One region of the Micromonospora pisi genome, then DNA from elsewhere that is predicted to be linked to it. Evidence: riboswitches for the same ligand, from Rfam matches in the RefSeq annotation. Region 1 holds a riboswitch; the other holds the start of a gene.
What was found. A riboswitch is a leader RNA that binds a small molecule or an ion and turns the genes downstream of it on or off. The one in region 1 is predicted to bind S-adenosylmethionine.
Positions count from the first base shown of each region.

Region 2: it holds a riboswitch for S-adenosylmethionine, as region 1 does, so the genes downstream of both, BDK92_RS02740 (ABC transporter substrate-binding protein) here and thrC (threonine synthase) in region 1, are expected to answer to the same signal.

Region 1 is NZ_RBKT01000001.1:3,783,843-3,799,437, reverse strand. Features, by position in the region: gene BDK92_RS15920 (AAA family ATPase) at 1-1,298, opposite strand, end outside; gene BDK92_RS15915 (hypothetical protein) at 1,319-1,930, opposite strand; gene BDK92_RS15910 (GTP-binding protein) at 1,970-2,764, opposite strand; gene BDK92_RS15905 (DUF742 domain-containing protein) at 2,742-3,230, opposite strand; gene BDK92_RS15900 (roadblock/LC7 domain-containing protein) at 3,227-3,703, opposite strand; gene BDK92_RS15895 (sensor histidine kinase) at 3,700-6,549, opposite strand; gene BDK92_RS15890 (hypothetical protein) at 6,536-7,765, opposite strand; gene BDK92_RS15885 (alpha/beta fold hydrolase) at 8,202-11,042, shown strand; gene BDK92_RS15880 (ABC transporter permease) at 11,045-11,962, shown strand; SAM riboswitch class I at 12,096-12,229, shown strand; gene thrC (threonine synthase) at 12,241-13,539, shown strand; gene BDK92_RS15870 (GNAT family N-acetyltransferase) at 13,920-14,960, shown strand; gene paaN (phenylacetic acid degradation protein PaaN) at 15,119-15,595, shown strand, end outside.
Region 2 is NZ_RBKT01000001.1:647,804-663,398, reverse strand. Features, by position in the region: gene BDK92_RS40060 (hypothetical protein) at 1-157, shown strand, start outside; gene BDK92_RS02770 (MBL fold metallo-hydrolase) at 154-2,337, shown strand; gene BDK92_RS02765 (anti-sigma factor RsbA family regulatory protein) at 2,467-3,417, shown strand; gene BDK92_RS02760 (hypothetical protein) at 3,414-3,905, opposite strand; gene BDK92_RS02755 (glutamate-cysteine ligase family protein) at 4,066-5,319, opposite strand; gene BDK92_RS02750 (hypothetical protein) at 5,528-6,067, opposite strand; gene BDK92_RS02745 (ribosomal protein bL36) at 6,166-6,351, opposite strand; SAM riboswitch class I at 6,471-6,561, shown strand; gene BDK92_RS02740 (ABC transporter substrate-binding protein) at 6,822-7,703, shown strand; gene BDK92_RS02735 (amino acid ABC transporter permease) at 7,745-8,530, shown strand; gene BDK92_RS02730 (amino acid ABC transporter ATP-binding protein) at 8,523-9,299, shown strand; gene BDK92_RS02725 (hypothetical protein) at 9,421-10,353, shown strand; gene BDK92_RS02720 (neutral zinc metallopeptidase) at 10,487-11,944, shown strand; gene BDK92_RS02715 (zf-HC2 domain-containing protein) at 12,015-12,740, opposite strand; gene BDK92_RS02710 (sigma-70 family RNA polymerase sigma factor) at 12,737-13,288, opposite strand; gene BDK92_RS02705 (hypothetical protein) at 13,417-13,962, opposite strand; gene BDK92_RS02700 (LysM peptidoglycan-binding domain-containing protein) at 14,002-15,384, opposite strand; gene BDK92_RS02695 (hypothetical protein) at 15,569-15,595, shown strand, end outside.

The DNA of each region.
Region 1 (15,595 bases):
GCGACCTCGTCCAGCCGTACGTCCTCGGCGAGCGGCATCTTCCGGGTCAGTACGGTCAACTGCTCACGCCGCAGCGCGGCGTCCGGCAGCGGTACGACCAGTTCGAGGGAGAGCAGGTCCGGGGCGCGCAGGGACGGGTCGACCGCCTCCGGACGGCTGCTCGTACAGACCACCGCCGCCCCGGAGCGGACGGTCTCGGTGAGCAACTGCCGGAACACCGTCGCCAACGGGCCCGGCTGGTCTCGGGGGGCGAGTGCCTCGACGTCGGAGACGAGGAGCACCGCCGGTCCCCGGCTCCGTACCGAGGTGGTGACCGCCTCCAGCCGGCGCGCCGCCGCATCGTTGGTGAGCGCGGCCAACTCCGGCGCCCAGACCGCCTCGACCCGGGCCCCGACCTCCCCGGCGACCGCCCGGACCAGAGCCGACTTGCCCGACCCGGCCGGACCGGTGACGAGTACGCCGAGCGAGATCGTGGTGCCGAGCCGGCCCAGCACCTCGCCGTGGTGGAAGCCGAGGTCGAGCAGTTCGGTCAGTGCCTGCGCCTGGTCCCGCAGGCCGGGCAGGTCCTCCAGGTTCGGCACCGGTTCCGCTGCCGCCGTCGACCCGGCCGCCCCGGACGACGCCGCCACACCGGGCGACTCGACCGTTGCGCCCACCCGCGCGGCGGAGATGGCCGTCGCCACCCCACCGGCACCGGCGTCACGGCGGGTCACCCCGGTCGAGCCGGTACGGTCCGGCCAGCCGACCACCGTGTCCATGGTGACCAGTACGGTGGCAGCCGGCTCGGCGGCGGCGACCGTCAACAGGGTGCTCGTCCAGGCGTACCCCATGCTGTTCGCCAGGCTGCGCCGGGCGGCCTCGACCAACGCGCGGACCGCGACGTCGGGGAGCACGTCCTGCGGTAACAGGGACACGTCGTCGCCGACCGTGACCAGTTTGCCGAGCAGGGCGAGCCGGAGCAGCTCCGGCGACACGACCGCCGCGACCTCCGGCGGGCCGTCCAGGACGACCCGGTGGGCGGCGACCACGGGGGCTGGCGCGACCGTCACCGGATCACCGGCGCGCACCCCGAGGTTGCCGAGCAGCAGATCGTCGGCGTGCAGCAGGTCCCGCCCGGCGCCCGCTTCGGCGCGGGCCACGATGCCCGCGGTGGTCCGGCGACCGGTCAGCCGGACCGGGTCGCCGGGGTGCAGGCCCAGGGCGGCGAGCACGCTCGGGTGCAGCCGTACGATCCCCCGACGCGCGTCCAGGGTCGCCGAACGCAGGTTCGCGGTGAGGATGAGATCGGGCTCGGCCACCGGCCGAGCGTAACCGGCGGCTACTCCTCCCGACGGCCGAGAAGTGACGGATCGCGTCGGATCAGCTCGGCCAGCCGGGCCGCCGAGTCACCGGGGCGCTCGTCGACCGTGGCACTCCACGCCGGCATCGGCTGCACCGACAACGGCCAGGCCGGTGGTTCCGGCGGAGCCACCCAGGCCGGCGGCTCGTTGACCGGCAGCATCGTGACCGTGCCCTCCGACCAACCGACGCGGATCGCGGCCCGTGAACCGCCCTGCTCCACGCTCAGGTCAACCGTCACTCCCGGGTGGTGGGCGAGGACCCGACGTACCGCCTCGACCACGTCGTCGGCCGCCGCGCGTACCGGGTCGGCCGGCGGCCGGTGGGCCTCGGCGGCGGGACGGAAGCCGTCGGAGTGGGACCGGGCCGTGGACCGGATCGCCTCGGTCGACGAGTGGACGGTCTGCGGCGGTGGCCGCAGACCGGCGTTCGGGGAACGGGTGCCCGGCACCGGCGGCTGCCCGCCCTGACCGGCCGGGCCTGCGGGTTCGGCCGCAGGCGCGTTGCCCTCCCCGACCGGAGCGGCCCGTCGTCGCAGCAACTCCTCACGCCGGGCCATCCGGGCCAGCGCGTCGTCCAGTTCGCCTCGCATCACGCCACCTTTCCCGAACGCCATGCCATGGTCACCGGCTCACGTCTCCCGCTCCCGGATCGCTCGATCGAGTGCGCGGTCCAGGACGACCAACAGGGCGTCGCGTACCGACAATCGGTCGCGGGCGTCGAACCGCACCAACGGTACGTGCTCGCCGATTGCCAGGGCCCAACGGATCGAATCCAGATCGTGGGCCAGTTGCCCGTCGAACGCGTTGACCGCGACAACGAAGGGTAGCTTCGCGCGCTCGAAGAAGTCGATCGCAGGGTAGCAGTCGTCGAGCCGGGCACTGTCGACGACGACAAGTGCCCCGAGCGCCCCCCTGGCCAGGTCATCCCACATGAAACCGAACCGGGACTGCCCCGGTGTGCCGAACAGGTAGAGCTTCAGACTGCGGTCGATCGTGACGCAGCCGAAGTCCATCGCCACCGTCGTCGTGGTCTTCTCCGAGCGGGTACCCGGATCGTCCACCCCGATCCCCGCGGCGGTCATCTCCGCCTCGGTGGTCAGCGGCGCGATCTCCGAGATGGCGCCGACCGTGGTGGTCTTCCCCACGCCGAAGCCACCGGCGATAAGGATCTTCACCGGGATCGGTGCGGCCTTCGGACGACTGGGGGCGGCTCCGCCGGCACCGGCCGGTTCGCCGTAATCGGTGGTGACGGTCGGCCGCGCGTGCCGGGCCGGGGTGGCGGGGCCGGCGTACCCGGCGGGGCCGCCGTTGCCGCCCGGCCCGCCGCCGTGACTGGTCGGCCCGCCGTACCGACTGGGCGCGCTGTTCACGGGGGAACTGGCCGTCGGGCTGGTCGGCCAGTCAGGAGATCGCACGAAGTCCATCGATCACTCGCAGAATGAGGTCGGGGTCGTGGGCATCCTCGATGTCATAGGTGTGCACATCGAGGTGACCGGTGGCCCGGAGGTCACCGACCAAGATCTTGGTGACGCCGAGATGCAACCGCAGTCGAGCGGAGATCTCCGCCACCGACATCGGTTCGGCGCAGAGCGTGACGATGTCCTGTAGTTCCGGTGCCAGGCGCCCCAGTGGCGGGCTGGTCCAGGACGGCCCGTCCGGTCGGGCCGTCACCTGCGTCTCCAGGCAGATCGCCGGGTCGACACTGTCCACCCGGCCGGCGGTGAGCACGAACGGTCGCAGACCCTGCGGGGCCACGCCCGACAACGCCTCCGGGTCGGTGCTGTCGATCTCCGGATCACCGACGCCCGGCACCGACGCCGCCTGGAGGTAGGGGCGGATCCGGATGGCCGGCTCGGGCTCCCGCCCGGCGCCGGCCGCGGGCCGGGTCACGACTGAACGGAGTTCTTCAACTCGACGATGAGCCGGGGCGTGAGCGCACTGCCCGCCCGGCCCGCGAAGAGCGTCATCTCGTACGCGACGGTGCCCAGGTTGGCCGAGCGGTCGGCCACCACGCCGAGTACGGAGCCGCTGCTGATCGAACTCACCAGCAGGTAGCCGTCGGTCATGTCCACGATCACCCGGTTCAGGCCGCCGAGCGAGTACCAGTTGGCGGCTCCGCCGGCCAGGCTGGTCATGCCAGAGACCACCGCGGCGAGTCGTTCCGCGTTGGACCGGTCCTTGATCGCCGACATCGCCATCAGCAGTCCGTCGGACGAGACCGCGATCGCCTCGACCACGCCGGCGGTGTTTGTGGTGAACGAGTCCAGCAGCCAGTTGAAGGTGCGGGCCTCCTGGCTGAGTTCCGCGGTAGCCGTGCCGGGCTGCTCACGTTCGATGCTGTCGCGAATGAAGGGGCTGGTCATCGTGGCGTTTCCTCTTCGTGACGGTGGTCGGGGCGGACTTCACTCAGGGCGCGGGCCACCCCGGCCTCGAATTGGGTGACGAGGTCGCGGACCGCTTCGGGATCGTCCACGCGGGCCGCGAAGGACCGTGGCCGGTCCCAGCGGGGGGTCGGTCCCGACACGTCCAGGTTGGAGCCGGGGACCCGCCGGGTGAGCTGCACCGGCCCCGCGCCGATCGGCGCGACCTCCGGCGCCGTACCCCGGGGGGTCGCCCCGGTCGTGGCTGCCGTCGCTGGTTGCTGGCGATGTGCGCGGCGTACGCCGGCTTCGAATTCCTCGATCAACGCACGCACGACGGACGGATCGGCCGGCTGCGGGCCGCTGTTGCGGCCCGGGCCCCGGCCGTTCGCGGCCGCACCGGGCTTGACCGGCAGTTGCGCGCCGGGCACCCGCTGGCGCAGTCCCATCGCCCTCGCCGCGCTCGCGTCGTCGGACCCGGGTGCCCCGGTGGTCGGTGCCGGCCCGGCCGTGCCGCCCGGGTCCTCGACCGCGCTGGTCGGTCCGTCGGGTCCGTCACCGGGCGCTTCGGCGAACGCGTTCCACGGCTCCCCGGCGGCGAGCGACTGGCTCGCCCGGTGCAGCAGCGCGGCGTCGAAGACCGGTTCGGTAGCCATGCCGGCAACGGTCGGCGCGGCTGGGGCGAACGCGATGGTGGCGCCGGCCGGCTCGACCGGCTCCGGCCGGGGGCCGGTGCCGGCGACGCCCGGGTCCTCGGTCCCCGTACCGGGCCCGGCCAGGGCGGTGGGGGCGAGCGGTGGCAGTGGCGCCGCGACCGGGGTGGCGTTGAGTTCGGTGACGCCGACCAGGTCGGCCGGGACCGGCGTTGACGGCAGCCGGGACGGCAGTGGCGCGGCGGGGGCGGACGGAGGCTCGGCGGCCGGCGGTCCGGCCGGCCAACTGAGCGACGCGGGCGGGACACTGACCCGCGCGATCGCGACCGGCGACGGCTCGGTACGCCGCGCCACCAGCAGCCGTTCCGCGATGTCCAGCTTGACGGTGACGCCGCCGCCGGAGGTCGCCGAGAGCGTCACCCGCCAGCCGTGCCGGCGGGCCAGCCGGCCGACCACGAAGAGTCCGAGCACCTCGGTCGGGGCCAGGTCGAGCCGCTCCCGTCGGGTCAGCCGGGCGTTCTCCTCGGCCAACCGCTCCGCGTTCATCCCGATCCCGTGGTCGACAAGGGTGAGGCGGACACCGCCCTCGACGGTCTCGCCCGAGACCGTCACCCGGGTGTGCGGCGGTGAGAAGGCGGTGGCGTTCTCCATCAGCTCGGCCAGGGTCAGTACGAGATCGCCGATGACCGCGGGCGCGACCCCCACGTCGATCCGTACGCCGACGTCGACCCGGGTGTAGTCCTCGATCTCACCGAGGGCGAGCCGGACGACGTCGCCGAGCGGCATCGGTGCCACGTGTCCGTCGGCGCCGGCAGAACCGGAGAGTACGACCAGGCTGCTGGCGCTGCGCCGGAGCCGGCTGGAGACGTGGTCGAGCCGGTAGAGGTGTTGCAGCCGGGTCGGGTCGGTCTCCTGGTGCTCCAGCCGGTCGATCAACGCGATCTGCCGGCCGACCAGGTTCTGCGTACGCCGGCCGACGTGGCCGAACATCTGTGCCACGTTGCGCCGGCTCGCCGCCTGCCGTTCCACCAGCCGGGCCGCTGTTCCCTGCACCCGGTCGAAGGCGCGGGCGAGGTCACCGACCTCGTCCTTGGCCCGGATGTCGACCGGGTCGAGCCGGATCGGGGTGACCGACTCGGATTCGTCGTCGGCGATCCGGACCAGTTCGCCCTCGGCGACCCGGGCCACCCGGTCGGCCGACTGGGTGAGCCGGATCAGCGGGCGGGCGACCGTACGGGCCACCGCCAGGCTCAGCAGGACGACCACCAGGAGGATGAACAGCACCAGCCCGCCGACCCAGTACGCGGTGGTCAGCGCGGCGCGCTGCTCGGCGGTGACCTGGGCGATGACGTCGGTGACGATCCGCTTCTCCACGAACTGTCCCAGGGTGATCAGGGACGACACGGCGGGGAAGAGCCGGGCCATGGAGAAGCCGGCGATGGTGCCCTCGGGGTCCTGGGCGAACGTGGTGAGGAACTCGGGGCTGGTGCGGTTCGCCACCGCGTCCTCGACGAGCCGGTAGAGCGCGTTCTGTTCCGGGGTGGCGAAGGCGCTGAACTGGCTGGTGCTGACCTGGAGCGCGGCCATGTTGCTGATGTACGCGGTGATCGCGCCCTGGTTCCTGGTCGCGACCACGAGGACGATGATCGATGCCCCGGCGCTGATTCCCTCGTCGGTACGGAGCACCGCGTCGAGTGCGACGACCTGCCGTCCCTGCGGGGTGGCGGTGTCCACCTCGTAGGAGAGCTGGAGTGCGTCGATGAGCGCCACGTGTACCGGGCCGAACTTGCCCAGCACCTGTTCCGGGGTGGCCCGACGGTTGAGTACGGCGGTGCGTAGTTCGGCGAGCTGCTGCACCCCGGCGACCGCGCCCGACACCCGCGCGGTGAGCTTGTCGCCGAGGTCCGCCCGCAGGTCGGCGATCTTGTCGCTGACCGTGGCCGACTGCTGGATCAGCGTGGAGCGGTCGGTGAGGTTCATCAGGTAGCCGATGGAGAGGAGCCGTTCCTGTTGCAGCTCCTGCACCAGCGAGCCGACCCGGCCGGCGACGCGTACGGTCTCGGCCGTCTCGGCCGCGCGGCTGGCCTGGTTGACCCGTTCGACCACCACCGGTACGGCGAGACCGACCATGCTGAGCAGCGGGGTGATGACGAGCAGCGCGAGCTTCGCCCGGATCCGGAGCCTACCGAGCAGCATCGGTGCGCCCCCAGGTCCCGGGGCTGTCGCCGCCCGTACCGGCGCCGGCGGCGGCGACCGGCCGGGCTGCGGGCGTTCCGGCGGGAGCCCCCGACGGTCCGGCGGCCGACCATTCGACCAGCGCGTCCCAGCGTCCGGGTTCGGTTCCGGTGACCTCGGCCGACGGGGTGTCGGGGATGTTCGGTGCGGTCGGGGCCGCCGGGTGCCGCCGGCCGCCGAGCAGGATCGCCGCGATCAGGGCGAGTAGCAGCAGCAGGGCCAGGACACCGGCGCCGATGGTGATCTGCTGGTCCCGGGCGAGCCGGTCGACGCGGGCGTCGATCAGGGCGGCGAGTTCGGTGAGGATGATCGTGGAGAGCTGTTCGGCGGCGGCGTGGGCGGTGACCCGGGCGGCCGCGATCTGGGTCAGGTCCGCGGCGGAGGTGCCGTCGGTCAGGGCGGAGGCGGCGGCGAGAGCCTCGATGGCCCGCTGGTAGCTGTCGAGCTGGTTGAGCAGGTTGCCGCCGAGGTTGGGGCTCTCGGTGCTGTCGACCGCCGCTTGGAGGGACTCGATCAGGTCGCCGGCCGGGTCGAGCAGGGAGGTGCGGGCGGCGGTGAGCTCGACCACCGTACGGAGCCGTTCGGCGGGTCGCCGGGCCGCGCCGAGGACCGCGAGGTCGGCGAGGCGACCGGCCGCGATCAGGGCGAACGGCAGTTCTTCGCCGACCGCGTCCTGGAGGTAGTACGAGTCGGCCTCCGGGTCACGCATCAGTCCGGAGCTCTCCCGGACCTTGTCGTAGAGGGCGAGCAGCAGGTCGGCCGCTTCGCGGTAGACGGTGAAGACGGCGTCCGGTGCGGTGGCGCCGCGATCCGGAAGCGCCTCGATCTTGGCGCGTACGCCGGCCCAGCGTTCGCGGGTGCGCAGCTCGGCACCGAGCCGGGTGTCGATCACGGTGGTCCGTTCCACCGCGGTGGCGAGTGCCTCGCGGAGCACCGGGCGGCCCGCCACGGCCGCTGACTGCGCCTCGGTCAGGGCCACGGTGACGTCGGCGAGGGAGCGGAGGTACTCGATTCCGTGCTGTTCCCGGACGGCCAACTCCTGATCGTCGTCAACCGATCCCTGTAGCTGCACGAAGAGCGCGGCGATCGGCGCTATCAAGATCACCGCTAGGGAAAGGCGGAGTGCCTTTCCGGGCGCGTTCGGCCATCGTCGGGGCCGCTGCGCGGGAACTGTCATCGTGCATCTCCTCCGGCGACGGCCAGGATCCGGTGGTGGGCGCCGGGAGGCCGCCGGGGTCCCGCCCACCGGAGCGGAAAACTAACTGAACGCCCGACTCCGTCCATCCATGACGAACAGTCGGTTTCACGTCAGTAGCGCTCCCGTGGTCACGGGTACTCAAAATCGTGACTCTGTGTGCCTATTGTCAAGCGACATGTATCGATTGAGTTTTATGTCCAGTAAATCGGAATTCACATAGTCCGAATTTGTCCCCCTCGCTTTGGGCCTGGGATGTTCATACGACCCGATTTGGCCGACGTTCGGGTTGACCGGACGGACGTACGGCGGATCTCAGCCACAGCACAGGTTTTGGCCCGTACGGTGTGCCCATGCCTTCCGCGCTGCCGTCCCGGCTCCGCCGTGCCCGCCACCGTGTCCTGTCCGGAGCGACCCGATCCGGGACGCCGTGAAGGGCCGATTCGGCCGGCGTCGGCTCGGCGCGTCAGCCCTGGTCGTGGCGTTACTCGCCGCCGTCGTCGGCTGGGCGGTCTGGCCCGAGCAGGACTCCTTCCGGACCGAGAACCGGTTGCTGAGCCTCAAGTCCGGCCCGGACGGCAACCAGGCCGTCGACATCGACACGACCTTCTACCTGCCGGAGGGGGCCAGCGCGGACCGGCCCGTACCGGCGGTGCTGCTCGCGCACGGCTTCGGCGGGACAAAGGATTCGGTCCGCACCGACGCCGAGGACCTGGCCGGGCAGGGGTACGCCGTGCTGGCGTACACCGCGCGGGGCTTCGGACGCAGCGGCGGCGAGATCCACCTCGACAGCCCCGACTTCGAGGTACGTGACGCCGCCCGGCTGCTCGACTGGCTCGCCGCCCGGGCGGAGATCCGCACCGACGCGGCGGGTGACCCCCGCGTCGGCGTCGTCGGCGGCTCGTACGGCGGCGGCCTCGCCCTGCTGCTCGCCGCGGCGGACCCCCGGGTCGACGCGATCGTTCCGATGATCACCTGGCACGACCTGGCCGCCTCGTTCCTGCCCGAGTCGAGCGGCCGACCCACCCTGGACGGGGTGTTCAAGAAGGGCTGGGCCGGCATCTTCTTCGGCAGCGGCGGCAGCGGCCCGGGTGGGCTCGGCGGCCCCGCCGCCGGCACCGTCCCCGGCGCCGTCACGGGTACCGAACCCGCCCCGGGTATCGGGCCGGGCACCGGTCCCGGTGCCGGCGCGCCGAACCCCGCCTGCGGGCGGTTCGCCGCCGACGTCTGCGCCGCCTACCTGGAAATCGCCACCACCGGGCGCGCCACCGAGCAGGCGGTCGCACTGCTGCGCCGCTCCAGCCCAGCCGGCGTACTCGACCGGATCAAAGCGCCGACGTTGCTGATCCAGGGCGAGGCCGACACGCTCTTCCCGCTCTCCGAGGCGGACGCGAACGCGCGGGGCATCGCCGCCGCCGGCACCCCGGTCCGGGTCGCCTGGTTCACCGGTGGCCACGACGGCGGGGCCGGGCCCCAGACCGACCAGGACCGGACCAAGTTCCTCACCGTGCAGTGGCTCGACCACTACGTACGCGGCGACGGGGCCGATCCCGGCACCAGCTTCACCTGGTCCCGGCTGGCCGGCTTCGACGCGCTGGACCGGGGCCTGGTCGCCACCGGGTTCCGGACCGCCGACTACCCGGGGCTGACCGGCACCGACACCGCGGCCGGGGGCGGCATCCGTACGGTCACCGTCGCCGGACCGCCGCAGCAGATCGCCAACCCGCCGAACGGCAACCCGGCAGCGATCTCGACCGTGCCCTTCGCCGGGGTGCTCTCCAGTGTGGTCGGCGGGGTCGCCGGCGACCTGCCTGGACAGCACGCCCGGTTCGTCACCGAGCCGCTCGCCGAGCCGGTGGACGTGGTCGGGTCGCCGACCGTCTCGGTCCGGGCCGCCTCGCCGACCGGGGAGGCGGTGCTCTTCGTCAAGCTCTACGACCTCGGCCCGGACGGTACCGCCGAACTGCCCAGCGGGCTGATCGCACCGGTCCGGCTGAGCGGCCTCCCGGCCGACCTGGCCGGTGCGGCGCCGGTCCGGGTGACCCTGCCGGGGATCGTGCACCGGGTCGAGGCCGGGCACCGGCTCGCGCTGGTGGTCGCCACCTCCGACCAGGGTTACGCCACCCCGGTCGCACCGGCGGTCTACTCGGTCGGTCTCGGCGGTGACCAGATCACCCTGCCCACGGTGGCCGGGGAGCCGATCGCCACCACCGGTGTGCTGTGGCGCTGGGCGCTGGCCGCGCTGCTCGCCGCGATCGTGGTCGGGCTCGTCGTGGTCCTGCTGGTGGTCCGCCGTCGGCACCGTCGCCACGACACCTCGGTCACCGCCGAGTACGCGGACATCCCGCTGGTGATCAGGGGACTGCGCAAGGAGTACGCGGACGGTTTCGTCGCCGTCTCCCGGGTCGACTTCGAGGTGCACCGGGGGCAGGTGGTGGGCCTGCTCGGCCCGAACGGTGCCGGCAAGACCACCACCCTGCGGGTGCTGATGGGGCTGACCCAGCCGACCGCGGGTGAGATCCACGTCTTCGGGCACCGGCTCGTTCCCGGTTCGCCGGTACTCTCCCGGATCGGCGCACTGGTCGAGGGGCCCGGCTTCCTACCGCACCTGACCGGGATCGCGAACCTGCGCTCGTACTGGCGGGCGACCGGGCGACCGCTCGCCGACGCCCACTTCGACGAGGCGATCGAGATCGCCGGGCTCGGTGACTCGATCCACCGCCGGATCAAGACGTACAGCCATGGGATGCGGCAGCGGCTCGCCATCGCCCAGGCCATGCTCGGCCTGCCCGAACTGCTGGTGCTGGACGAACCGACGGACGGGCTCGACCCGCCGCAGATCGCCGAGATGCGCCGGGTGCTGCGCCGGTACGCCACCGGTGGCCGGGCGGTGCTGGTCTCCAGTCACCTGCTGGCCGAAGTGGAGCAGTCGTGCACCCACGCGGTGGTGGTCAACAAGGGCGTCATCGTCGCCGCCGGACCGGTCGAGGAGATCGTCGGCGAGTCGCCGAGCGTGCAGTTCGACGTCAGCGACCCGGTGGCGGCGCGGGCCGTGTTCAACCGCCTCGACGGGGTGCGGGTGCTGTCGAACGGTGACGGGACGCTGGTGGTGGACGTCGACGGGACCGCCCGCAGTGAGGTGGTCGCCGAGCTGGTCCGGGCCGGGGTCGGGGTGGACCGGGTGATGCCGCGACGGCGCCTGGAGGACGCGTTCCTCGCCCTGGTCGGCGAGAACTCGCGGGGGAGCGGGGACCGATGACGATGGCCGACTCTCCGGGAAGCGGGGCCGCCGACATGGCCGGTACGGACCAGATGACCGTTGCCGGTGCGGGCGCCGCGCCGGGTTACCGGCCGGGGGCGACACTGTCGGTGGTGACCGAGTGGCGCCGGCAGTTCGCGCGTCGACGTACCCAGTTGACCCTGGCCGCGATGGTGCTGCTGCCGCTGATCGTCCTGATCGCGTTCCAGTTCAACGCGGGTGGCGACGACGACAACGGCAACGGCGAGTTCGCCAGCCTGATCGACCTCGCCACCAGCGGTGGACTGAACTTCGCCCTGTTCTGCCTCTTTGTGTCGGCGTCGTTCCTGCTGGTCGTGGTCGTCGCGCTGTTCTGCGGCGACACCGTGGCCAGCGAGGCGAGCTGGGGGAGCCTGCGGTACCTGCTGGCGGTGCCGGTGCCCCGGGCCCGGCTGTTGGCGGTGAAGCTGGTGGTAGCGCTGGCGTACTCCGGGTTGGCACTGTTGCTGCTGGTCGGGACCGCGCTGCTGCTCGGCACCCTGCGTTACGGCTGGGAGCCGTTGAGCAGCACCGTCGCGGCCCAGATCCCGGCCGCCGAGGGGCTGCTGCGGCTGCTCGGCATCGTCGGTTACCTGGCGGTGGCGCTGCTGGTGGTGGCGGGACTGGCGTTCCTGCTCTCGGTCTCCACCGACGCGGCCCTGGGCGCGGTCGGCGGCGCCGTACTGCTCTGGATCCTCTCCAGCATCCTGGACCAGATCGAGGCGCTCGGCGTGGTGCGCGACTTCCTGCCGACCCACTACAGCACCGCCTGGCTGGGGCTGCTCTCCACGCCGGTGCAGACCGACGACGTGGTACGCGGCTGCATCTCGGCGATCAGCTACGCCACCATCTTCTGGAGCCTCGCGTTCTGGCGCTTCACCCGCAAGGACGTGGTCAGCTAGCCGCTGCCCACGTACCCGATGGATGTTCCGGGCCGTGCTCCGCGCGGCACGGAGCGTGGGGTGTGGGTCACAAGGGGCGGCGGGTGCTGGGCCGGAGGCGGGTTCACCCGTAGGATCGGGCACACAACTGAATACCTCATCCAGAGGGGCAGAGGGATACGGCCCGATGAAGCCCCGGCAACCACCCGCCGGCTCGATGACGAGCCGGGCGAGGCAGGTGCCAAGTCCGTCCCCGCCGCACCGTGCGGTCCAGGGGAAAGATGAGAGGACGGCATCGCATGACTGCGACCCTCGGCGAAACCCAGACTCCCACCAGCGGTGAAACCTCGGCCAACCCGGCGCGTGCGCTGGTCTGCCGGGGCTGCGGCGCGCAGTACCCGCTGATCGCCCAGCATGCCTGTTACGAGTGTTTCGGCCCGCTTGAGGTCGCCTACGACCAGGACGCCCTGTCCAAGGTCACCCGGGCCGACATCGAGGCGGGCCCGCAGAACATCTGGCGGTACGCAGCCCTGCTCCCCGCCGGCCAGGACCCGGCCACCCGGGTCACCCTCGACCCCGGCCTGACCCCGCTGGTAGCCGCCCCGCACCTCGCCGCCGAACTGGGCATCACCGCGCCGCTCTGGGTCAAGGACGACAGCGCCAACCCCACCCACTCGTTCAAGGACCGGGTGGTGTCGGTCGCGCTCACCGCCGCCCGGGGCCTCGGCTTCAGCCGGTTCGCCTGCGCCTCCACCGGCAACCTGGCCAACTCGGTCGCCGCGCACGCGGCCCGCGCCGGCGTCCCGTCGATCGTCTTCATCCCCGCCGACCTGGAACAGGGCAAGGTCATCACGACCGCGGTGTACGGCGGCGACCTGGTCGCGATCGACGGCTCGTACGACGACGTGAACCGGCTCTGCGGCGAACTGGTCGAGACCGACGAGTTCGAGGACACCGCGTTCGTCAACGTGAACGTCCGGCCGTACTACGCCGAAGGGTCCAAGACCCTGGGGTACGAGGTCGCCGAACAGCTCGGCTGGCGCATCCCCGAGCAGGTGGTCATCCCGATGGCCAGCGGTGAGCTGCTCACCAAGGTCGACAAGGCGTTCAGTGAGCTGGTCGAGATCGGCCTGGTCGAGGCGCCGGCCAACGGCTGGAAAGTCTTCGGCGCCCAGTCGGCCGGTTGCAACCCGATCGCGACCGCCCTGCACAACGACACCGACACCATCGTTCCGGTGAAGCCGACCGGGATCGCCAAGTCGCTCAACATCGGCGACCCGGCCGCCGGCCTGTACGCACTGGAGGCGGTGCGGCGTACCGGCGGCTGGATGGAGTACGCCGACGACGACGAGATCCGCGACGCGATCCGGCTGCTCGCGCGTACGACCGGTGTGTTCGCCGAAACGGCGGGCGGGGTGACCGTTGCCTGCCTGCGCAAGCTGGTGGCGAGCGGGCGGCTCGACCCGACCGCCGAGACGGTTGTCTACAACACCGGCGAAGGGCTGAAGACCATCGACGCGGTGGCGTCGCTGGTCGGTCCGACGTACCGGGTGAAGCCCTCGCTGAAGGCCGCCCGTGAGGCGGGCCTGCTGGGCTGAGCCGGCCTGTCCGCCGGTCTGCCCCTCCGCCGGTCTGCCCGTCCGGCCATGTCGGCAACGACGGCTGACGGCCGCCCGCTTGCCGGGAGCGTGCCGTCAGCCGTTCGGACGGGGCAAGTCCGCTGACCGGTGGATGTGTCCGATGCGCTGGGTAGTTGCCGATTTGCCACCCGTTAGCAAAAGACCCCGGCAAGGGCTTGACGTCGCGAATCGGGCGACGCAAAATGCTCCGTGCGGGAGGACGCATCGCCGTAGACTTTTCAAGCTCTTACGACCCGACGCCGGAGGCGTTGTGCGAGCGTCCTCCCGACCAACGTCGGCGGAGCTGAGCGGAACTAATTCGCTCGCGTTCCTCGTACGGGCCGGGCACCCTCGGGAACATGGACACCGCCGCCACCCCCGTAGGCATCGCCGTCACCCCACTCGACGTCGCCGACGACCTTGCGGTCGAGCAGGCGTACGCGATTCGGTCCGCAGTCATCGCGGCCGACCTGCCCGACTTCCCCCCGCTCTGTCGCCAACGGTTCCTCGGCCAGCTACGCCATCCCATGCCCGGCGAAGAGGACCGGTTCGTCCTGGCCCACCTCGACGGTCGCCCGGTCGGCTACCTCGCCATCGAACTCCCGCAGCTGGAGAACACCGAGAACGCCTCGATCGACATCGAGGTGCTGCCCGAGTACCGGCGTCGCGGCGTCGGGCGGGCACTCTTCGAGTACAGCCTGCGTACCCTCCGTGAGCTGGGGCGTAAGCGGCTCAACACCGTCTCGGTCGACGTACTGCCCGGCCAGCCGCCCCGGGAGGACCCCGCCGCCGCGTTCGCCGCCTCGGTCGGCGCGAAGAACGCGCTGGTCGACGTCCGGCGGCGGCTCGACCTCACCGCCCTGGACCAGTCGCACCTCGACGAACTGCTCGCCGACGCCTGGGGACGGGCCGACGGCTACTCGCTGGTCCGCTGGATCGGCAGCGCGCCCGCCGAGTACCTCGACGACATCGCGTACCTCGACGGTCGGTTGGTCCAGGACGCCCCCCTCGGTGACCTGGAGTGGGAGGCGGCGAAACCGGACGGGGAACGGATTCTGGCGGTCGACGCGGCGCTGGCCGTACGCGGGCGCCGTCTCTACAGCAGCGGGTTGCGCCACGACGGGACCGGTCGGCTCGTCGCCTGGACCATGATCGACGTTGGTGCGACCCCGTCCTGGCACGCCTTCCAGCAGATCACCATCGTCGACCCGAACCACCGCGGGCACCGGCTCGGCACCATCGCCAAGATTGAAAACCTGCGGTGGACCCTTTCCCACGAACCCGAACTCCGGGTCATCGACACCTGGAACGCGGGAGTCAACGACCACATGATCTCCATCAACGAGGCGATCGGCTTCCGCCCCGCCGACTCCTGGAACAACTGGCAACTAACCCTCTAACCCCCACCCCTCCCCCCACCCCCACCCCCTCGCCGATCTAGGAGAGATCGCTGCCGCTAGGGATCAACTAGCGCTGATTTGCCCTAGATCGACGCGCGGGGGTGCGGGGAGGGGGCGGGAGGGTAGGGGGCGGGGATGAGCTGGGGCATGATGGCGGGATGACGGAGACCCCGCATCCCCTCTACGCCACGCACGCCGACACCCTCGCCCGGGCGCTGACCGCGATCACGGAGCGTGCCTACTGGTCGGCCTTCCCCGAATCGCCCAGCCCCCGGGTGTACGGCGAGACCGCCGCCGCCGAGGGGGAGGCGGCCTACCGCTCCTACCTGGACGCCGACTTCCCGCTCGACCAGCCCGGCACCCAGGGACGGGTGGCGACCGAGGCCAGTCCGTTCGGCTTCGACCTCGGCGTGCGCTACCCGCACGGCGACCTCGACGCGATGATCGCCGCCGCCACCGCCGCGCTGCCGAGCTGGCGTGACGCCGGACCGCAGGCCCGGGCCGGCGTCTGCCTGGAAATCCTGGCCCGGCTGCACCGGCACATCTTCGAGCTGGCCAACGCCGTACACGCGACCAGCGGGCAGGCCTTCGTGATGGCGTTCCAGGCCGGCGGGGCGCACGCCCTCGACCGGGCC
Region 2 (15,595 bases), 3.1 Mb from region 1:
GCTCGCCCCGGCCCAGCTCACCCGGAACGGTTACCGCAGTACGGCGGATGTGGTCGACGTGCTGCGTACCCTCGGGTTGCTTGTCGCCAGCGCCGAGGACGGGCAGCTTTTTGTCGAACCGGTCATGGCCGACGCCACCCGGACCGTACGAGGATGACCCGGACCCCCGGCCGGCTCCTGGCGGCGTTGACCGGCGACGCGGCCCGGACCGTACTGCGGTCCGGGGTCTACGCCGGGCAGCGGATCGACCACGACCGGTTCGCCGTGGCGAACCGGTCCCAGCTCCTCACGGTGATCGCGCGGGTGCCCGCACTCCGGGCCGAGTTGGCCGCCAGGTACGCCGACGAGCTGGCCGGCGGTCATCCGCTGTTGCGGCAGCTCACCGACCCTGACCCGGCGCTGGCAGGGGAGGCCGCCGCGCTGCTCGGCGACGACCCGGGCGCGCTGGCGTGGGTGGCGGAGCCGCCGGCCCGGCCGAAGCGGGCGCCGAAGGCCGCCGCGAGCGTCGAGGAGCGCCGCGCGGAACGGGCCGCACGTCATCTCGCCGAGGTCCGGGCCGCGCGGGACCAGGCACGTGGTCAGCTCGACTGGGCGGTACGTGAGCGCGACGCGCTGCGACAGGAGTTGGCGGCGACGGTCACCGACCGGGACGAGGCACTCGCGGTCATCGAGTCGCTCCGGGCCGAACTCGACAGCCGACGACGCCAGTCGGCCGCCCTCGCCGGGAGTCTCGGGTACGCGGCCGGACTCCTCGCCGGCCTGCTCTCCCCGGCTGCCGACCGCGCGGTGGTCGACCCGGATCCCCGGGAACGGGACCGGCACGGCGTCGACGGCCCGGACCGGGACCTGGCGGCCGAGCCGGTGGCGACGCGGGCGCGTCTGGCGGCGGCGTTGGCTGCCGCCGGTGTCGGGCGAGAGGCGTTCCTCGCCGTACTCGACGCGTTGCGGGCCCCGGCACCGCCGCCGGTCCCGGTGGCGAGCAGCCGTCCGAGGGAGATGGCCCTCACGCCGCTCGGTGGCGGCACCGACATCGGCGGGTCGTGCATGCTCGTCGAGGTCGGCGACGTCCGGATCCTGGTGGACGCGGGGCTGCGTCCCAAGCAGCCGATCGACCGTGCCGGGCCCCCCGACATCGAGATCGCCCGGGCCGGTCGGCTCGACGCGATCGTGATCACGCACGCGCACAGCGATCACGCGGGGTACGTTCCGGCGCTGGTCGCCGACCACCCGGGTCTGCCCCTGCTCTGCACCCAGGACACCGCCGCGCTGCTGCCGACGATGTGGGCGGACTCGGTACGGGTCTTCGACCGCCTCCGCCAGGGGTACCTGCCCGCGGGGGAGCCGGCTGTCGAGCCGCCGTACGGCCAGCCGCAGGTGCTCGCGGCGCAGCGTCGGATCCGACCGACCGAGTTCGGGCGGGTGGTCGAGGTCGCTGACGGGGTGACCGTCGAGCTCTTCCCCGCCGGCCACATCCTCGGTGCCGCCGGCGTCGTGATCAGCGCCGGGGCGACCCGGGTCACCGTCACCGGCGACGTTTCCGACCTGGCCCAGGCCACCGTACCGGGTCTGGTCGTGCCGGACCGGGCACGCGGGTCCGACCTGCTCGTGATCGAGTCGACGTACTGCCGGCCGACCCGTTCCCGACGGGGCGCCGAGGTGGAGAACTTCATCGCGACGGTCGCCGAGACCGTCGCCTCGGGAGGGCGGGTGCTGGTCCCGGCGTTCGCGCTGGGCCGGGCACAGGAGGTGGCGCTGACGCTGCGTAACCGGTTGCCGGACGTACCGGTGCTGATCGACGGCATGGCCCGGCGGATCACCCGGATCTACGAGCAGCAGACGGCCGACGGCGACAACCCGTTGCGCATCTACGGCGACCAGGTGCGTGAGGTCGCGCCCGACCAGCGTCGCGAGTTGATCGCGGCGTTCCGGCGTGGGGTCATCGTCACCACCTCTGGCATGCTGACCGCCGGACCCGCCGTGGTGTGGGGGCGGTCGATCCTGCCGGACCCGACCGCGGCACTGCTGCTCGCCGGGCACCAGGACGCGGAGTCCCCCGGAGCGGCGCTGCTCGACCTGGCGGAGGGCAGGGAGTCGACGTTCGTGCTCGACACGGAGAGTGTCGACGTCAAGGCCCGGATCGCGAAGTTCGGTCTCTCCGCGCACGCGGACCGCACCGGTCTCACCTCGATCATCGATGACGTCGGGGCGGCGCAGGTGATGCTGGTGCACGGCCTGCCCGGTGCGCAGCGCGAGTTCGGTGCCCACCTGCGGCGCCGGGGACAGCCGGTGGTGCCGACCGACCGGTGGCGGTCCAGGTCCTTCGTCCCGCCGCGCTGATCCCCTGCCCGGCGCTGCTGTCGTCTTGGGTACAGCCTGGCGACGGGGCATCTGACATGATCAAGCCCGGTTGTCGCGCCGGTTGCTCGAGTGGCCGGGGCGCGGTGTGGTGCGAGTGGGGCGGGCGAGATGAGGACGGGCGCGGCGGCTGGCCATCGGGGCTACTACCACGAGGCTGTCTACTACGACTCGGACGAGGAACTCCTGGCCGTTGTGGTGCCGTTCCTGCTCGGCGGTGTCGAGGCGGGCGAGCCGACCGTGGTGTCGCTGGGGGAGCGGAGTGCCGCCCTGGTACGCGGAGCGGTCGCCGACCAGCCGGGCATCTCCTACCTCGTCGGGGACGGTCTCTACGCCCGCCCGGCCGCCGCGATCCGGTCCTACCGGCAACTGCTCGCGGACTACGTTCGCGACGGTGCCCGGCAGGTCCGGATCATCGGTGAGATGCCCCGGCCGGCGTTCGGCGCGACCTGGGACTGGTGGGCGCGGTACGAGGCCGCGATCAACCACGCGTACGACGAGTTCCCGCTCTGGAGCATGTGCGCGTACGACACCCGGATCACCCCCGGTGGCGTGCTGCGGGACGTGGCCCGTACGCATCCGAGGGTGGCGACAGCCGACGGGGGGCACCCGCGCAGCGCGGGGTACACCGATCCGGTGGAGTTCCTCGGCGAACCGAGATCCGTGACGATCGACCCGATCCAGGGGACGCCACCGGTGGTGGAACTGCTCGACCCGTCGCCGGCGCAGGCACGCGCCGCGGTGGCGTACGCCGATCACGGCGCCCTCTCCCGGGGCGAGATCGACGACCTGGTCGTCGCGGTGAGCGAGATGGTCACCAACGCGTGGCGTCATGGTCGCCCCCCGGTGCGGGTCCGGTTCTGGGCCGGCGTCGACCGCATTGTGGTTACCGTGAGTGACAAGGGTTCCGGCCCGACCGACCCGTACGCCGGGCTTCTTCCCACGGCGGAGGCCGCGAGTGGCGGACGTGGCCTCTGGCTCGTCCATCAGCTCTGTGACCACGTCGCCTTCGACAGTCGGGACGGCTTCACCGTCCGGCTCACCGTCGGCAACCCTGGTTAGCTGAACAGCTGGTCGGTCCGGGCGTCGCGGACCGACCCACCGGAGACCGGGGGGCCGTGGCCCGCCCAGATGTCGGCGGCCCGGTCCCAGGAGGTGTCGAGCTGGTCCGGCCGGCCCGCGTCGGGGCGGTCACGCTGGAACCCGCCCCGGTACGAGGAGCCATGGCGGTTGCCGGGCGCCGGCGTGTCTTCGGCAGCGTCGGCCGGGTTGCCGGTGCCGTACTGGCACCGGGCCTTCGGCACGCTCAGCCCGGCCGCGTCCGGCACCGCGACGATGGTCAGGCAGGGCACCCATGGGGTACGGGGCGGGAGGCCGCCGCCCACGGGATCCGACGTCCGTCCCGTCTCACTGGAGCGCGCCGCGCCCACGGTGGACTCCGCCGTCCAGGGAAAGACCGGGTACGACACCAGGGCCAGCAGGCCGAGGCGGATCGCGACGGTGGACAGGGGTGACCGGTTGCGTCGGATGCGTTGCGGTGATGTGGTCATCCCGGCCTCCCGCGAGTGATCCGCTCGGTGCCGGCGGGCGTAGTGCGGGAACCGTTGCCGTGGCGCCCGTTCCGGCGGTGGCTCAGGTGCGGCGGGGTCGGGACCAGGCCCGTTGACACATCAACTTGACAGGCAGCATACGCCGCCAATTCAACATCAATCAATCGCTATTTGCCGGATCATGGGCAAAAGCCGCTATCGCGCGGGATCCGGGGTCGTCGGCGGGACACCTGCCGGGCAGCACGTACCGCTCGATGAAGTCGGCCACCGCCGCCCGTACCGGTGCCGGGGCGCCGAGCCGGGGCAGCGCGTCGGCGGCGGCGGTGAAGCAGGTGACCGCGGCGGCGTGCAGGCCGGGGTGGGTCAGACCCTCGCGGGCGGAGGTGAGCCAGTTGCGGTGCAGGCGAAGGTGCCCGAGACGGGCGGTCGCCTCGGCGGCGGCGTACGCCGCGCCCGCGTCGTCCATCAGGGCGGTAACCACGGCCGCCGGCACGATCCAACCGTTCCCCGGCTGCTGGTCGATCATCCGGAACTCCAGGTAGCCGCGGGGTCGGATCGGCGGTACCAGGGTGGCGAGGTGACGCTCCAGGTCGTCGAGGGTGACCGGGCGCGGACCGTGGCCGCGCAACCAGTCCCGCATGGTCAGGCCCGTCGGGGCCAGCCACGGCATCGGCTCGGGTTCGGCGATCAGCGCGACCCGGGCGTCGAGCGCGTACCGCGCCCAGGCGCTACGCGGCTCGGTACGGGTACGCGGCGCGCGGGTCCGGCTGGCGTCGGTGCTGAACCGCAGTGCCTGCCGGTAGGAGACCCAGCGGGTGCCGGAACGGGTGACGTGGGGCGAGTTGGCGAACGAGGCGAGCAGCACCGGGCCGATCGCGTTCGCGAGCCGCCAGCGGCGGTCGTACGCGCTCCAGTCGTCGGACTCGTCCCCGGCGTCGACGCACACCTGCACGGAGGCCGTGTTGCACATGACGGTGCGACCGCCGGGACCCGATCGGTCGTGGTACGCCGCCAGGGCGAGGTAACGCGGATGCGTGGTGATGAGCCGTGGCGCCCGGATCGTGTCGAGGGCCGTGCCGTCCAGCACCAGGTTGTGGGCGGCGAGCGCGGCGCGGACCAGTTCCAGGTCGCCGGCCACATCCGTGACGCAGGCGGCCAGATCGACGCCGACGGCGGAGGAGAGTTCGAGCTGACCACCGGGCTCGACGGTGATCCGGCTGCCGCCGGGCAACGGATCGCCCAGGTGGCCGAGAGCCGCGTACAGGCGGTCGGCGGTGGGCCGGTCGAGCGGGTACGCCGGGTCCCGCACGACGTACTCGAGTTCCACGCCGACCCGGCCGACCGGGCCGACCCGGTAACCGGCGGCGGCGACGTAGGCGGTGGCTGTAGCCTCCGTGAGGACCGCGACGTCCACTATGGACTCCGATGGGTGCGGGATCCCGGTGTCCGGCCGCGAGCGGTCGCAGGACACGAAGGTTCTGTGGCGACATGGGATGACTCCGGCCGATCTGGAAGCCCAGCGACTGGAGGTGATCTCCATTAGCGGGTCGGTCGGGCGGGGTGTCCAGATCGCCTCGGCCCAACGGCCGGTGAACACTCGGTGTGACCCGGTGAACGGGCGGTCAGCGCGGTCGTCCCGGGCTTCGTCCCGCCCGCCGCAGCGTATCCATCCTGTCCAGGGCAGCGACGGCGGTGAGGCTGTAGGCGAGGTACGGGACGGCGTCCTCCAGCCAGTCCTGTGCCCGCCAGCGGCGGGGGTTCGTCACTCCCAGGGCGGCAAGTTGCCCGTCCGCGACCAGCATTCCGCCGATCGCGACGATGCCCGCCGCCACCGGCGCCGGCGGACGCCACCAGAAGGTGGCCGCGGCGAAAACCGCCACGGTCAACACCCCGTTGACGTAGCCGAGCACCGGGCCGAGGCCGGCCCGGCGATCGGCGGCCCGTTCCTCGGGACCGAGACTCACCCGCGTCACCTCGGCCAGTCGTTGCACCGCGCGCTGGTGGGTGTCGCTCATCGGCCGGGCCCGTACCGCCACGTCCAGGTTGCTGACCAGCTCGCGGGCGAGCGTGGCCACGGCGCCGGCCAGGAGCCCGTCGGTCAGTCGGCTGAGTGGGCCCGAGCGCCCGCCCGGGCCGTCGCGCCGTGTCCCGTGCCGCGACATGAGCCCCACCCCGTCCCGTTCGTTCCTGGTCGGGCCCGTCATCCGTTCCCGGCACGGAGGTCGCCTACCCCAGCCGTGCCGGAACATTCCCCCGGGCGTCAGCCCTGGCGGGACTTCCATTGCGGGTTGGTGCGGTTGACGACCAGCACCTTGCCGTGCCGACGTACGACCACCGAACCCGGCCGCTGCTTCAGTGCGCGTAGCGAACTACGAACCTTCATGATCTCCTCCGGCTTCAGGTTGCTTTCCAGTCGTTCCGTGGTCAACAACGCTGTCGTGGCCATCCGGATTCCCCCGTCCTCCGCCCGGCCACCGATGAGTCGGAATGGGTGGTGGCGAGCGCCACAGGCGTCGTGGCGGTATCCGACTGGAATTGCCCGCAGTGGATTGAGTAGGCTGACGCAGCCCATCCAGAGCGATTGAGAGACCTGGCTCGTCGATATCGCAGCAACCCCCCTAACGGGTGCGGGTGCTACCGCCAGGACCGATGGAGGTTGTTCCATGCGTGGACCACGCGCCGCCCGTTTCGGCACCCCGCACGCCGTCTGGCACTGGTGCCGCCGGCATATCGACCTCTGCCGTACGAGCACGATGCTCTGTCGTGGCCACGGCTGACCACCTCCACCGACGGGTCTGATCCGCCGGCAATTCCGCAATTTTCTGGGCACGGCGCTCGATTGGCCATGCCTTATTCCGTCGTGCCCCGGTTCCCATTCCGGGTGCCGCCATTTGTGATTGAAGTTGGAGTATCCGCATGCGCTCTACCCGTCCGTTCAACCGCCTGCTCTCCGGTCTCGCCGCCATCGCACTGCTGGGCGTCGCCGCCGCCTGCGGCTCTTCCGCCGCCGACTCCGCCGACAACCCGTACGACCTGCTGCGGCCCGGAACCCTGCGGGTGGGAACACTGAGCGACGCCCCGCCGAACGTCTACCTCAAGGACGGCCGGTTCACCGGCTTCGACAACGACCTGCTGACCGCTGTCGCCGGCAAGGTCGGGTTGAAGGTCGAATTCGTCGGCACCGAGTTCTCGGCGCTGCTCGCCCAGGTCAACAACCACAAGTTCGACGTCGGCAGCTCGTCGGTCACCATCACCGAGGCGCGCAAGAAGACCGTCGACTTCGGCAACGGGTACGACTTCGGCTACTTCGGTCTCGACGTACCGGCCGGCTCGCCGATCAAGGGCTTCGACCAGCTCAAGGGCGCCCGCGTGGTGGTGGTGCAGGGGACCGTGCAGGACGACTACGCCACCAAGGAGGGTCTCGACCCGGTACGCGTGCCCGACTACAACGGTGCGATCAACCAGCTCAAGGCGAAGACCGCGGACGCCTGGATCTCGCCGGCCGAGATCGGTGAGAAGTCCGCACAGGAGAGCAGCGGCAAGATCGTCCTGGTGGAGAAGCAGCTCAGTTCCGCGCCGACCGCGTACGTGGTGGCCAAGGGGAACGACGCGCTGCGGGAACTGCTGAACAAGGGCCTGGACCAGGTGATCGAGGACGGCACCTGGACCCGGCTCCAGGAGCAGTACTACCCCGGCCGTCCGGTCCCGGACACCTTCAAGCCCGGCAGCGGTGCGGTTGCGTTCCCGCCGGTCAAGGCCGGCCCGTCGGCCACCCCCGCAGCCACTCCGTCGGCCTGACCGACCGGTGAACGCCCAACGGGTCCGAGACAGGTAAGGCGATGGATACCCTCAAGACGCTCTGGGAGACGTTCTTCGACCTGGGGTCGATGCGCGAAGCCCTACCCGAGATGCTCACGATCGGCCTCCGGAACACGCTGCTGCTGGCGGTCGTCTCGGCGGTCCTGGGCACCCTGCTCGGGATGCTGCTCGCCGTCGCCGGCCTGGCTCGGACCCGTTGGCTGCGTTGGCCCGCGCGGGTCTACACGGACGTGTTCCGGGGCCTGCCGGCAGCCGTCACCATCCTGCTCATCGGCGTGGGGCTCGCGCCGCTCGGCATGGCCTGGTGGGGACCGAACCCGTACCCGTTGGGCATCCTCGCGTTGTCGCTGATCGCGGCCGCGTACATCGGTGAGATCTTCCGCTCCGGCATCCAGAGCGTCGAGGCCAGCCAACTGGAGGCGAGCCGGGCGCTGGGCCTGTCCCACCGCACGGCGATGCGACTGGTGATCATTCCGCAGGGGGTACGACGGATCCTGCCGGCCTGGGTGAACCAGCTGATCGCGCTGATCAAGGACTCCAGCCTGGTCTACTTCCTCGGGCTGCTGGCCAGCGAACGGGACCTGTTCCGGATCGGCCAGGACCACGCCGCCAACACCGGCAACGAGTCCGCCCTGCTCCTGGCCGGCCTCTGCTACCTGGTGATCACGGTGCCGCTGACCCACCTGGTCAACTGGATCGACCGGCGGCTACGGCGGGGGCCCGTCGGCGCCACCGACGAGGAGCCCGAGACGTACGAAGCGGCCGGCGCGCCGGCCACGGTGGACACAGGAGTGGGTCGTGACTGAGCGAGACCAGCAGCGGGCACGAACCACGGTCCCGACCTCGTACGAGTCGCTCAGCCTGGCGGCACGGGACATCCACCTCGCCTTCGGGCGACACCAGGTGCTGCGCGGTGTCGACCTCGATGTCGCGCGGGGTGAGACGGCCTGTGTCATCGGCCCTTCCGGTTCGGGCAAGTCCACTCTGCTGCGTACGCTCAACCGGCTGCTGGAGCCGGACCGTGGCGACGTACTCCTCGACGGCGAGAGTGTGTTGCGGCAGGACCCGGACGTGCTGCGGCAGCGGATCGGCATGGTCTTCCAGGGGTTCCACCTCTTCCCGCACCTGACCGTGCTGCGCAACATCACCCTGGCGCTCCGGCAGCTCAGGAGGCTTCCGGCCGACCAGGCGGCCGAGTTGGGCTTGCGTCAACTCGACATCGTCGGCCTGCGGCACAAGGCCGACGTACGTCCCGCCCAGCTCTCCGGAGGCCAGCAGCAACGGGTCGCGATCGCCCGTGCCCTGGCGATGTCGCCGCGGGTGATGCTCTTCGACGAGGCGACCTCGGCGCTCGATCCCGAACTCGTCAAGGGCGTGCTGGCGCTGATGGCGGACCTGGCCGCGCAGGGGATGACGATGGTGGTGGTCACGCACGAGATGGGGTTCGCGCGGCGGGTCGCGGACCAGGTCGTCTTCATGGACCACGGGCGCGTGGTCGAGGCCGGGCCGCCGGCCGAGGTGTTCGAGGCGCCGCGCAGTGAGCGGCTCGCCCGGTTCCTCGCCCAGGTGCGGTGAGCGCGACGGTCGTGACGCCAACCACGTCGAGAACAGACTGAACCGTTTTCGCGTGGGCTCCGTGTGGACTCCGAACGGCTTCCGGATGTGCTGGAACCGGGTAGACCACTGGAGAAATCAAATGTTGCGCAAGCACCTCGTGCCCTTTGCTGTCCTCATGGCGGCTGGCGTGGCGATGCTCTCGGCCTGCGGCTCGGACCCGGCCGCGCCGGCCCCGGCCGCCCAGACGACCACCCAGGCCACCACCCAGGCGTCCGGCCAGGGCGACGGGGCGGGCACCGACCTGTCCCTGCTCTCGGGCACCGCGAAGTCGAACAACTCCCCGGCCGGCACCGGCGACTGGGCGGTGCCCAACGGTGGCGCCGCGACCGGCGCGAAGCTGCAGTCGGCGCAGAAGTGGGTCCAGCTCACCGCCAGCAGGGCCGGCGACCTCGACCCGGTTGTCGTCAACGGCGCCGGACTGACCCTCTACCGGTTCGACAAGGACACCGCCAACCCGTCCAGGTCGAACTGCAACGGCGACTGCGCGGTCACCTGGCCGCCGGTCACCGTCGCACCCGGTGGCAAGATCTTCATCGCCGGCATCAAGAAGTCGGCGATCGGTACGGTCAAGCGGGCCGACGGCACCCGTCAGGTCACCATCGGCGGCTGGCCGGTCTACCGCTTCGCCAAGGACACCAAGCGCGGTGACACCCTCGGCCAGGGTGTGGGCGGCACCTGGTTCGGCGTGACGCCGACCGGCGCCAAGGCCGGCGTGCCGGCCGGTGGGAACGACGCCCCGGCGGGCGACGCCCCGCAGGCGACCCCAGCCACCAGCGCGGTTCTCTTCGACGACGCCAACTTCAGCGACAACGGTGCCTCCCAGGGTGTCGGTGGCAGCGGCTGCCAGAACCTCAGCCGCCCCGGGGTCACCTCCTCGGTTGCCGCCCCCGGCTCGCTCAAGATCTGGTCCGAGGCGAACTGCAAGGGACGTTCGCTGGTCATCAACGGTGACGTACGGGACCTGTCCAAGGTCAACTTCGACAACGCCGTCGCGTCGGTCTTCCTCGGCTGAGCGACGACCCGACAAGGCTGATCAGTAGTTCGACAGACGGGTGTGCCGGTCTGGCCTTCGCCAGCCACGCACACCCGTCTGTCGTAACGATGCCCACCCACGTGACACGACAAGCTCGGGATGGTGTGTGAACATGACGCGGTCCGCTCATCGGATCAGATGGGGGGCGGTCCTGCTGGCGGTCACCCTGCTGGCGGGTTGCACCCGCTCCGTCGCCGGCACCGGCGGCGTCGAACGCTGGAGCTCGACCAAGGTCGCCGGCCTGGAGATCACCACCGGCGAGAGCGGACCCCGGCCGGGCGCCGGTGACTCGCGGCTGACCGCGTTCGGCGGCGACCGGGGAGCCATCGACCAACTCGCCCTCAACGCCATCGACGACGTACAGAGGTACTGGTCCGAACAGCTTCCGGCGAGTTTCGGGAAGCGGTTCGAGCCGGTCGGACAGCTGATCTCGTACGACTCCGGTGGCGCCGGGGTGCAGGTGTGTCAGGCCAGCACCGCGGGCCTGGTCAACGCCTTCTACTGTGCCGCCGACGACACGGTCGCCTGGGACCGGGGGGAACTGCTCCCCACGCTCAACGACTCCTTCGGACCGATGTCGGTGGTGGCCGTACTCGCCCACGAACTGGGGCACGCGGTGCAGTTCCGGCTCGGTGCGGCCAGCGGCATCACCGCGCAGACCAGTTCCATCGTCAAGGAACAGCAGGCCGACTGCTACGCGGGCAACTTCTTCCGCTGGGTGGCCGAGGGCAACGCGCCGCACTTCCAGATCTCCACCGGCCCCGGACTCAACCAGATCCTCTCCACCCTCTTTTTCATCCGCGACTCGGCCGGCACCGGATTCGACGCCGAGGGCGCGCACGGCAACGCCTTCGACCGGGTGTCGGCGTTCCAGTTCGGATTCGGTGACGGACCCGTTCGGTGCGCCCGGATCAACGAGGCCGAGGTACGTGACCGGATCACCCAGCAGGCCAGCGGTGACCAGGAAGCGGTCGACGGGGACGAGGGAAACCTGCGGGTGGACGACCGGAGCGCGCTGACGGCGTTGCAGACGACCCTGCGCGCCGTGTTCGTGTCCAACGGTCCGCGACCGCCGTCGATCGTCGTGGGAGCGCCCGACTGTCCCGACGCCCGCCGGACCTCACCGGCCTCCTACTGCCCGAGCAGCGACACCATCGGGCTCGACCTCGACGACCTGGTCCGGATCGGCACCGCCCCCCAGCGGGGCAACCGGGGTGGCATCGGCGACTTCGCCGCCTTCGCCGAGGTCGCCTCGCGGTACGCGCTCTCGCTCCAGCGGTCGGCGGGCTACCCGCTGCGTGGGCTCGCCACCGCCCAACGTACGGCCTGTCTGACCGGGGTGTGGGCGGGTGCGATCGTCGCCGGCCGGGGTGCGGCGCTGCAACTCTCCCCGGGTGACCTGGACGAGGCGGTGGCCGAGATGCTGACCACGGACAGTGTGATCGCGGCCGACGTGGACGGCGGCAGTGTCCCGTCCGGCTTCGCCCGGGTCGAGGCGTTCCGCGCCGGTTTCTCCGCGACCGGCTCCACCACCGACGCCGCCGCGACCTGCGTCGGCAGGTACCAGTAGGGCCGCGCGAAACGGCGGAGGTGCCCGCGCCGGGTGGCACGGGCACCTCCGCCGTCGTCGGGCGTACGGGCTAGAACTCCACCGAGGTGAACTTCTTGCCGGCGACGTTCTCCACCTCGACCCGGGCCACGTTGGCCGGGTCGATCAGCGCGCTGCCGTCGAGTGTGGTGCCCTCGGCCTCGCCCTTCTGTGACACCACCCAGCTACCGGCCAGGACCTCGGTGCCGTCCTTGCCGATCACCAGCAACTTGCAGGGCTCACCGGCGGGAATGCCGGAGACCGCCGCGTTGATCCGTACCCAGCCGGGTGCGGGCTCGAGCGCGACGGTGATCCGGGCACCGGTGGTCGCGTCGTCGGCGGTGGCGAACCGGGTGTCCGGTGCGGCGGTCGCGACCGTGGGGGAGGGCGTGGGCAGGGCCTGGCTCGCACCATCGTCGCTCGCCCGGCCGACCACGACACCGGCTGAGATCGCGGCCGCGACGACCACCACCGCGGCCGAACTCATCAACGTGTTGCGGCGGGTCCGGCGGCCGCCGGACTCCGCGCGGATCTGGCGCAGGGTCCGTTGCAGCAACAGGTCGCCGCCCTCGGGCGGCCCGTCCAGCAGCATCGCCTCGGGTACGGTTTCGAGCGCCTGCTGCCACTCCCGCAGCGACTCGACCTCGGCGCGGCACTCCGCGCAGTCCGCGAGGTGCTGTTCGACCTGACGGGTCTCCTCCGGATCGAGGGTCTCCATCAGGTAGCCGCCGATGTCCACGTGGTCATCAAAGGTGTTCTTGCTGTCCAGCGTCGTCATGAGGCAGACCGTTCCATCCCGGGTGTGCGCTCCGAGTGAATCTCGCGTAGCGCCCGGAGTGCATAGAAGGAGCGCGATTTCACCGTCCCGGGCGGAATACCGAGCGCCTTGGCGGCTTCCGCGACTGTACTCCCGAGTAGGTAAACCTGTTCAAGCACCTCGCGGTGTTCCGGTGACAGCTTGTTGAGTGCGTCCACGACCACCATCGAATTGACCACGTGATCGGCGTGGTCGCGTTCGATCGCCACCTCGACCGGGGTTTCCGCCACCTCCGTCGGGCGTGCGTTCCGCGCCCGGATGGTGTCGGTGACGATGTTGCGTACGACCGTCAGCAACCACCCGCGTACCGATCCCTTGCCGTTGACCAGGCTGTCCGGATGTCGCCAGGCGCGTACCAGCGCCTCCTGGACCACGTCCTCCGCTGCCGCACGGTCCCGGGTCAGCTGTGTGGCGTACGCCAGCATCGCCCGGCCGTGCTCCTGGAACAGGGATCGGACCAATGCCTCGTCGGCCACCTCGCGGCGACGCTGCGTCCTTAACCCCGCCATTTTCCTCCACCCTCCGCGGCCCCCACCATGCCGACTTCTGCCAGCGCCGGACCAAACAATGAAGCAGTGATTCCGGTGGAGTTCGTACGCGCATGGTTTGTGTGCCAACCATCACTTTTCAACCCTCCTCAGCTGCCAATCGGAGCCCCGGGCGGTGCGGCCTTGCCGCCGTCCGGGGCGATCGCGAACCAGATCCCCTCCGTTCCCTGCCCGAGAATCTGCCCGGGCACCTGGTCGTCGGTGAAGCGGTAGACGGGCCACCCTCCGACGGTCACCTGTTGGGTGCCGTCCGCCCGGTTCACCGCGCCGAGCGCGGTGGGATCCAGGTTCTGGAAGGTGATTTTTTCGCTGACCAGCACCGGTGGCCACCGCATCGCGCAGGCGTCGGTACAGGTCGATGTGGGTGGCTGCGGGCTGTCGTTGTCGAACCGGTACAGGGTGAAGCCCTGCCCGTCGAGCACGACCGGACCCAACTCAGGGTTCTGTCCGAGCTGCACCGACCTGGGCCAGTAGCCACCCTCCGGGCTGCGTCTACCCAGGTCGTTCTGCACGGTGCCGACCTCCGGCTGGGGCACGGCGACCGGATCGGTCACCGTGCTCGTGCACCCGGCGGCGAGCAGGGCCGCGGCCAGTGCCAGCGGACCGAGCAGCACGCGGGAGCTGACTGCCTTCATCACCAGTTCCTTCCTTTCGGGTAACGAGCAGGGGCGGGATCAGCCCCGGCCGCCGTACGGGAGGGCGGCGCGGGCGCGAGCTGCGGTTGGCGGGTCGAGGCGCAGGCCGAGTACGCCGACGTCGAACGCGCCGTCCGCGCCGGCCTCGAACCGCCAGGCCGCGTTCGGTACGTCCCCGACGACCAGTACGGCGGCCGTGTCGTCCGAGAGCCGCGCCAGTGCGCCGAGCCGCTCGACCGCCGCCGACGGGATCGGTGCGGTGACCACCACCAGTTGTCCGCGCAGCGGTCCCGGCGCGCCGGGACCGGGATCGGGCGTGCCGGACCGCCCTGCGTCGAGCGGCCCGGTCACCCCGTCGACCTCCGTGGCGGTCCGCAGACGGCCCGCCGGCAGCCGGGTGCCGGGAACCGGACCGACGATGGTGATCGCCACCGACGCGGCGGCCGGGTCGGTGCCGATCTCGTCCAGGAAGGCGCCGACCACCGCCATCGAGACGGCCGGGTCACCGGTGAGTGCGACCACGCCCGGTGCCCGCCCCAGGTTCACCACGGTCAGCTCGCCACCGATCGTGCCGACCGTGGCGAGCAGCGGAAGGCCGGTGGTCCCGGCCGTGGCCGAAGCATCGTCCAGTTGCCAGTTGGGCGCCTCCCACACCGAACCCTGTTCGCGCGGCTGCCACGGTGACGGCGCCTCCGGCACCGCCGGGGCCAGCCGCAGCGACACCCGGTCCGGACCGACGACGGCCGCGTACACCTGGGGTCGGGACACCTGCGTGGCGAGCTGGCGCAACGCGCGGTCGAGCACCGCCCGGGAGCCGGTCGCGACCGGTGCCGGCGCCGCCGTTCGGGTGCCTCGGCGACGCAGCGCCGGCACCCCCACGGCCGCGGCACCCACGGCCAGCAGCAGACCCAGACCGATCGCGACCGCAACAGCGGGGGAGAGACCGAGGATGCGGGTTCCGGCCCCGCCGCCGGTCGACGTGACCTGAGGCGCCGGGGGCAGTGCGCCGGGCGCCGACCCGGGCACGGTCCCGGTCGTCGGCGACCCGTCCGCGCCGGGCGGGGGTCCGATCCGGATCTCGCCGGAACTCGCGTTGCTCGGCAGCACCAGCACCCAACCGGCGCGCAGTTGCGCCGGGTCGGTCAGCGTCAGCCCGTCCGGTTGGGTCCGGCCCTGGTTGAGATCGAAGATCTCCGGCCAGCGGCGGCTGTCGCCGAGGAGCCGGTCCGCGACCCCGGGCAGGGTCAGTTGGCTGGTCGTCCCCGGATCGCCGGGCACCACCCAGTACGGCACCGTTGGCTCGGCCACCGCCCGGCCGGGGGTCAGGGGCAGCAGGATCAGCAGCGCGGCGGCCACGAGGGCCAACCAACCCGACGCCGTGCTGGTACGGCCGCTTCCGACGCCGGGGATCAGCCTGGGCATGACTACCTCGTTCACAGTGGCTCGTGGATGGGTACGGGCCCGCCCCGACGGGCGGTCTCCCGGCCCTTTTCCGGGAAGTGACATGCACACGTACCGGAGACCGGATCGGTTCAGGGCGACTGAACCGGTGAGCCCGGGGGTCCGTGTACCGCGCAGAGTTGCTGCGACGGCCGAAGGAATCCGCATGAGCGTGATCGACGTTCCCGGTGCA